2 linked regions of the Alloyangia pacifica genome follow. The protein of the gene in region 1 interacts with the protein of each later gene in a pairwise test. Links are inferred from orthologs where the notes say so. Each region holds a gene or a part of one and is shown in the gene's direction. Other genes may lie near its edges.

Region 1 (3,303 bases):
AGACCTTCGACGTCGAGGTCAGCAACAACAGCGGTTATGCCGGACTGTTCGCGATGCGGCCGTTCACAGAGAAGCTCACCTTCATGACCGGCGGCATCTACACGCGCGGGTCCGACGACTTCAACGGTATCTCGCTGGGCGGCGGGCTGTCCTATCACCTGTCCGAGGCCGACACGGTGGCGCTCTTCGGCTCCTACATCGACAATGATTTCGGCGAGGAGCAGAAGCTCGGCGTCTCCTACCGGCACGAGTTCTGAGCCCTCTTCCCCGCCTTTGCGGTTGTCTTGCGCCGGTCAGTGCATAGGTTGCCCGGCACGCAAGGACACGGAAGGGACACCCCATGGGACTGAACGTCTATCTCTCGGGAGAGATTCACACCGACTGGCGCGAGCGTATCATCGCGGGGGCGCAGGGGCTTGATGTGACCTTCAGCGCCCCGGTGACCGACCACGCGGCCAGTGACGATTGCGGCGTGGCCATCCTCGGCGCCGAACAGAGCAAGTTCTGGCACGACCACAAGGGCGCCAAGATGAACGCAATCCGCACCCGCAAGGCGATCGCCGATGCCGACGTCGTCGTCGTGCGCTTCGGCGAGCAGTACAAGCAGTGGAATGCCGCCTTCGACGCGGGCTATGCCGCCGCGCTCGGCAAGTCGCTGATCATCCTGCAGCGCCCCGAGCATGACCATGCGCTCAAGGAGGTCGATGCCGCGGCGCTGGCGGTCACCCGCGAGCCCGAGGAGGTGGTGGCCACGCTGCGTTACGTTCTGACCGGCGCCCTGCCCGAATAACAGGCTATCATCGCCGCCGGGTGACGCCACGACGCGGCCCGCCTCGCCCTGCGGCCCGATGCGGCGGCCGCGACGTTCCGTCGCGCCCCTTTCGTAAGCAAATGCCGAGAGATGTGCGACGTGCTTCAGCGCCGAGTCGGGGCGCTGCCGACCGGCGGATGTGCGGCAGCAAGACCCCACACGCGATTTCACGCGCATTTGCGCAGGGTGGGGGCTTTTTTGCCGCGCCGTCCGACCCTATAACACCCGAGCCTTCGCTCGAGGGGAGTCGAGGGCCAAAACGCGTATTTCTGGGGCGGGACACTTAATGTTTGGACTGGACAGACTCATGGGCGCCTTCTCGGCGGACATGGCCATTGACCTCGGCACGGCGAACACGCTGGTCTACGTGAAAGGTCGCGGAATCATTCTGTCCGAGCCGTCGGTTGTGGCCTATCACGTCAAGGACGGCGTCAAGAAGGTGCTGGCCGTCGGCGAGGATGCGAAGCTCATGCTGGGGCGTACCCCCGGCTCGATCGAAGCCATCCGGCCGATGCGCGAGGGCGTCATCGCCGATTTCGACACCGCCGAGGAGATGATCAAGCACTTCATCCGCAAGGTGCACAAGCGCTCGACCTTCTCGAAGCCGAAGATCATCGTCTGCGTGCCGCATGGCGCGACGCCGGTGGAAAAGCGGGCGATCCGTCAGTCGGTGCTGAGCGCTGGCGCGCGCAAGGCGGGGCTCATCGCCGAGCCGATCGCCGCGGCCATCGGTGCCGGCATGCCGATCACCGATCCGACCGGCAACATGGTCGTCGACATCGGCGGCGGCACCACCGAGGTGGCCGTGCTCTCGCTGGGCGACATCGTCTATGCGCGCTCGATCCGCGTCGGCGGTGACCGCATGGACGAGGCCATCGTCAACTACCTGCGCCGCCAGCAGAACCTGCTGGTGGGTGAAGCCACGGCCGAGCGCATCAAGACGTCGATCGGCACCGCGCGCATGCCCGACGACGGGCGCGGCAGCTCGATGCAGATCCGCGGCCGCGACCTGCTGAACGGCGTGCCGAAGGAAACCGAGATCAGCCAGGCCCAGGTGGCCGAGGCGCTGTCCGAGCCGGTGCAGGCGATCTGCGAGGCGGTGATGTCCGCGCTCGAAGCAACCCCCCCGGATCTGGCGGCCGACATCGTCGATCGCGGCGTCATGCTGACCGGCGGCGGCGCGCTGCTGGGCGATCTCGATCTGGCGCTGCGCGAGCAGACCGGGCTTGCGGTGTCCATCGCCGAGGAAAGCCTCAACTGCGTGGCGCTCGGCACCGGCAAGGCGCTGGAATACGAAAAGCAGCTGCAGCACGCGATCGACTACGACAGCTGATCCCTTTCGGGATCGTCCCGGCTGCGGCATAGTCCGGGGCGGGTGCTGCCGAGGCCGCACCCGCCCTGCACCGCCCCTGAGGCACACGTGACGCAGAGGCCACCCGCAGAGATCCGATGGCGAAACACGGCACCAACAGCGAAGACTATTCCGCCCCGCTGAAGCGCCTGCTTCTGGCGGTGTTGATCCTGTGGCTCACCGGGCTGTTCATCCTCTGGCGCATCGACAGCCCGCGCGTCGAGCGGTTCCGCGCACAGGTGATCGACACCATCATGCCCGGGTTCGACTGGGCGATGGCGCCGGTCACCGGCGCGGTGAAGATCCTGCGCGACTTCCAGTCCTACCAGCGCATCCACGAGCAGAACCAGGAGCTGCGCCGCGAGCTGCGCCGGATGACCGCCTGGAAGGAGGCCGCGCTGCAGCTCGAGCAGGAGAACGCCAAGCTGCGCGATCTCAACAACGTGCAGCTCGATCCGCGGCTGACCTATATCACCGGCGTGGTCCTGGCCGACAGCGGCTCGCCCTTCCGCCAGTCGGTGCTGATCAACGTCGGCAGCCGCGACGGCATCGTCGACGGCTGGGCCACGATGGACGGCATCGGTCTAGTCGGGCGCATCTCGGGGGTCGGGAACAACACGGCGCGGGTGATCCTGCTGACCGACGCCAGCAGTCGCATCCCGGCGACGATCCAACCCTCGGGCCAGCGGGCCATGGTGGTCGGCGACAATTCGGCCAACCCGCCGATCGATTTCCTCGAGAACCCCGACCTGGTGAAGCCCGGCGACCGCATTGTCACCTCGGGCGATGGCGAGGTTTTCCCGCCGGGGCTGCTGATTGGCCAGGTGGTGCAGGATCCGGGCGGGCGGCTGCGCGTGCGCCTTGCCGCCGATTACGAGCGGCTGGAGTTTCTGCGCGTGCTGCGCGACCACGGCGCGCGGCGGGTCAGCGCCCCGTCGGGGCTGATCCTGCCCGAAACCCCGCCCGAGGCACCGCAGCCCGAGGCGGTGACCGATCCGACGGTGCCACCGCTCAGCGACGCGGAGCCCGGATCGGGGCCGGAGGCCGGCAATGGCTGAGAGCAGCCGCCCGGCCAAGGTCTGGATGATGCGCGCCATTTTCGTCGCCCTGACCTTCGCGCTCATCTTCATCCACCTGCTGC
Region 2 (3,163 bases), 1.2 Mb from region 1 along the record:
CCGAGCTGATCGGCATCATGCGCCCGCGGGTCGAGGAAATCCTCGAGGAGGTGCGCGCCTGCCTCGACGCGGCGGGCTTCGAGCATCTGCCGAGCCAGCAGATCGTGCTGACCGGCGCGGCGAGCCAGATCCCCGGTCTCGACGGGCTGGCGAGCCGGATCCTCGGCAGCCAGGTGCGCCTTGGCCGTCCGATGCGCGTGCACGGGCTGCCGCAGGCCGTCACCGGGCCGGGCTTTGCTTCGGCGGTGGGCATGTGCCTCTTCGCGGCGCATCCGCAGGACGAATGGTGGGACTTCGAAATTCCGATCGAGCGCTATTCCTCGCGGTCGCTCCTGAAAGCGGTGAAGTGGTTCCGCGACAACTGGTAAGCGCATTTCTTGCCGCAGAAAACGCTCTGTTCACGAAGAGTTCGGGGTGACGCCGCGCAGAGAAACCGCGTAATGTGAAGGCTGATCCGCGCGCAAGACGCGGTCAGGGAGAGGCGAGCAGGCATCTCCGACACAGACAAAGAGATTCGGCTGCGCCTTCTGCCAAGCAGGGGGTGTCCCTGAGGTGTGTTGTATTACCGCCAGCGTCAGACGCAAGACTTGGTAGGGACTGGCGAAATCTCGCGCGAATAGTCAATCCTAAAGCCATATTTCGTGGTGGATCTGTGTTTTTTACGTGACCCAGCGCTAGGATCCCGGTAATAATTGTCGCAAGGCGCAGGACAGGCGCGAAACAAGTCATAAACGACAGGCGGAACATCACATGGCACTCAATCTCTCGATGCCCGGCCAGGAAGAGCTCAAGCCCCGGATCACCGTATTCGGCGTCGGCGGCGCTGGTGGCAACGCAGTCAACAACATGATCACCAAGCAGCTCGAAGGCGTGGACTTCGTGGTTGCCAACACCGACGCGCAGGCGCTGCAGCAGAGCCTGTCGACCGCCAAGGTCCAGCTTGGCGTGAAGGTGACCGAGGGTCTTGGCGCAGGCGCCCGCCCGTCGGTTGGCTCGGCGGCCGCCGAAGAGAGCATCGAGCAGATCGTCGATCACCTCGCGGGCGCGCATATGTGCTTCATCACCGCCGGCATGGGCGGCGGCACCGGCACCGGCGCGGCCCCGATCATCGCGCAGGCCGCGCGTGAGCTCGGTGTGCTGACTGTCGGCGTGGTGACCAAGCCCTTCCAGTTCGAAGGCGCCAAGCGCATGCGCCAGGCGGAAGACGGCGTCGAGCACCTGCAGAAGGTGGTCGACACGCTGATCATCATCCCGAACCAGAACCTGTTCCGTCTGGCCAACGAGAAGACCACCTTCACCGAGGCTTTCAGCCTTGCCGACGACGTGCTCTACCAAGGCGTCAAGGGTGTGACCGACCTCATGGTTCGCCCGGGCCTCATCAACCTCGACTTCGCCGACGTGCGCGCGGTGATGGACGAGATGGGCAAGGCGATGATGGGCACCGGCGAGGCGGACGGCGAAGATCGCGCCATCCAGGCCGCCGAGAAGGCCATCGCCAACCCGCTGCTCGACGAAATCAGCCTCAAGGGCGCCAAGGGCGTGCTCATCAACATCACCGGTGGCCACGACCTCACCCTGTTCGAGCTTGACGAGGCGGCCAACCGCATCCGCGAGGAAGTGGACGCAGACGCCAACATCATCGTGGGCTCGACCCTTGACGACACGATGGAAGGCCGCATGCGGGTTTCGGTCGTCGCGACCGGCATCGACGCTTCGGGCTCGCAGGGTGAAATGCCCGTGCCGCGCCGTCCGCTGTCGCAGCCGCTCGCCCAGCCGGAAGAACAGCCCGTTGCCGCCGCCCCGGCGCCGCAGCAGCCCGTCGCCCCGCAGCCGGTGGCCGCACAGGCCGCGCCGCAGCACGCTCCGGTGGCAACCCAGCAAACCTACGAAGAAGACGAACCGTCGCTCTTCGGCGAGATGGGGGGTGCCCAGCAGGAGGTGGCCGAGACCGATGACGGTCTGCCGCCGCCCGCCTACCGCCCGCAGCCGGTCCAGCGCCAGCCCGACCACGCGCCTCTCGACGTCGCGCCCGACAGCTTCGTGGCGCCGCGCGCCCCGGGTCAGCCTTCGGCCGACACGATGAAGCGCCTGCACGCCGCGGCGGCCCGCAACAACCGCCAGGGCCAGCCCGCCGGGGCGCGTCCGCAGCAGGCCGAACCGCAGCGCGCGCCGGAAGCCGAGAAGCCCCGCTTCGGGATCAACTCGCTGATCAACCGCATGACTGGCCACCACGCCCACGAACAGCAGGCCCAGCCCGCTGCGCCGGCAGCGCCTCAACCGCAGCCGCAGGCCCGCCGCCAGCCGCCGATGCAGGCCCAGCGTCCGGCGCCCGCCCCGGCCCCGGAAGAGGCGCCCGAGCAGGACCGGATCGAGATCCCGGCCTTCCTGCGCCGCCAGGCAAACTGACATATTTCACCCGCGCGGGCTCGCGCGGGTGCACGATCTGCGCAAGGCGCGTCGGAACACCCTCTCGGAAGAGAGGGTGTTTTTCGTTGTAAACCAAGTATTTGGCGGAGGTTCGCGAAGGTCCGGCGTGCATCCGCCCATTAGGAAACCCGCATGTTTCACTTCGTTGCAATACTTGATTTGAGAACTTGTCCCCCTGTGAGTATCTCCCTCCCAGCAAAGGTGCGCGCCGCTGGGGAGGGGGCGCTCCAGACAAAGGTGACCAAAGTGCAAACGACGATCCGCAGTGCAGTGAGCTTCCAGGGCGTGGGCCTTCATTCCGGCGCGCCTGTCCGGATGACCATTTGCCCGGCCGCCGCCGAGCACGGCATCTGGTTCAAGCGCACGGACATCGAAATCGGCGACGCCCTCGTCCCCGCCCGCTTCGACGCGGTCGAGATCTCGCCGCTCTGCACCCTCATCAAGAACCGCGCCGGCGTCTCGGTGTCGACCATCGAACACGTGATGGCCGCGCTCGCCGGTTGCGGCATCCACAACGCGCTGATCGAGATCGACGGTCCCGAGGTTCCGATCGTCGACGGCTCCGCCGCACCCTTCGTTCGCGCGATCCTCGCGCGCGGCGTGCGCGAATTGCGTGCTCCGGTCCGCGCCATCGAGATTCTCAAGACCGTCGAGGTCGAGACCCCAGGTGGCTGGGCGCGCCTGTCTCCGGGACAGGGCACCACGATGGAGTTCCACATCGATTTCGCCGACGCCG

Evidence for each region.
Region 2: the proteins of CEW88_RS10615 (region 1) and ftsZ interact in binary tests that used the Escherichia coli proteins (3 or more experiments, as listed by UniProt). The link is inferred for Alloyangia pacifica from one-to-one orthologs.

The regions. Positions count from the first base shown.
Region 1 is NZ_CP022189.1:2,201,120-2,204,422, forward strand. The notes cover bases 133-3,120. They hold CEW88_RS10615 (rod shape-determining protein), read left to right. Parts: upstream 133-1,097; coding sequence 1,098-2,144; downstream 2,145-3,120. Other genes in these bases: CEW88_RS10605 (hypothetical protein), read left to right, coding at 133-257; CEW88_RS10610 (YtoQ family protein), read left to right, coding at 341-790; mreC (rod shape-determining protein MreC), read left to right, coding at 2,261-3,120. In the rest of the region: more of CEW88_RS10605, read left to right, coding at 1-132; more of mreC, read left to right, coding at 3,121-3,220; CEW88_RS10625 (rod shape-determining protein MreD), read left to right, coding at 3,213-3,303. UniProt on the Escherichia coli protein: Forms membrane-associated dynamic filaments that are essential for cell shape determination. Acts by regulating cell wall synthesis and cell elongation, and thus cell shape.
Region 2 is NZ_CP022189.1:1,046,721-1,049,883, forward strand. The notes cover bases 231-3,078. They hold ftsZ (cell division protein FtsZ), read left to right. Parts: upstream 231-750; coding sequence 751-2,406; downstream 2,407-3,078. Other genes in these bases: ftsA (cell division protein FtsA), read left to right, coding at 231-368; lpxC (UDP-3-O-acyl-N-acetylglucosamine deacetylase), read left to right, coding at 2,674-3,078. Outside these bases: more of ftsA, read left to right, coding at 1-230; more of lpxC, read left to right, coding at 3,079-3,163. UniProt on the Escherichia coli protein: Essential cell division protein that forms a contractile ring structure (Z ring) at the future cell division site. The regulation of the ring assembly controls the timing and the location of cell division.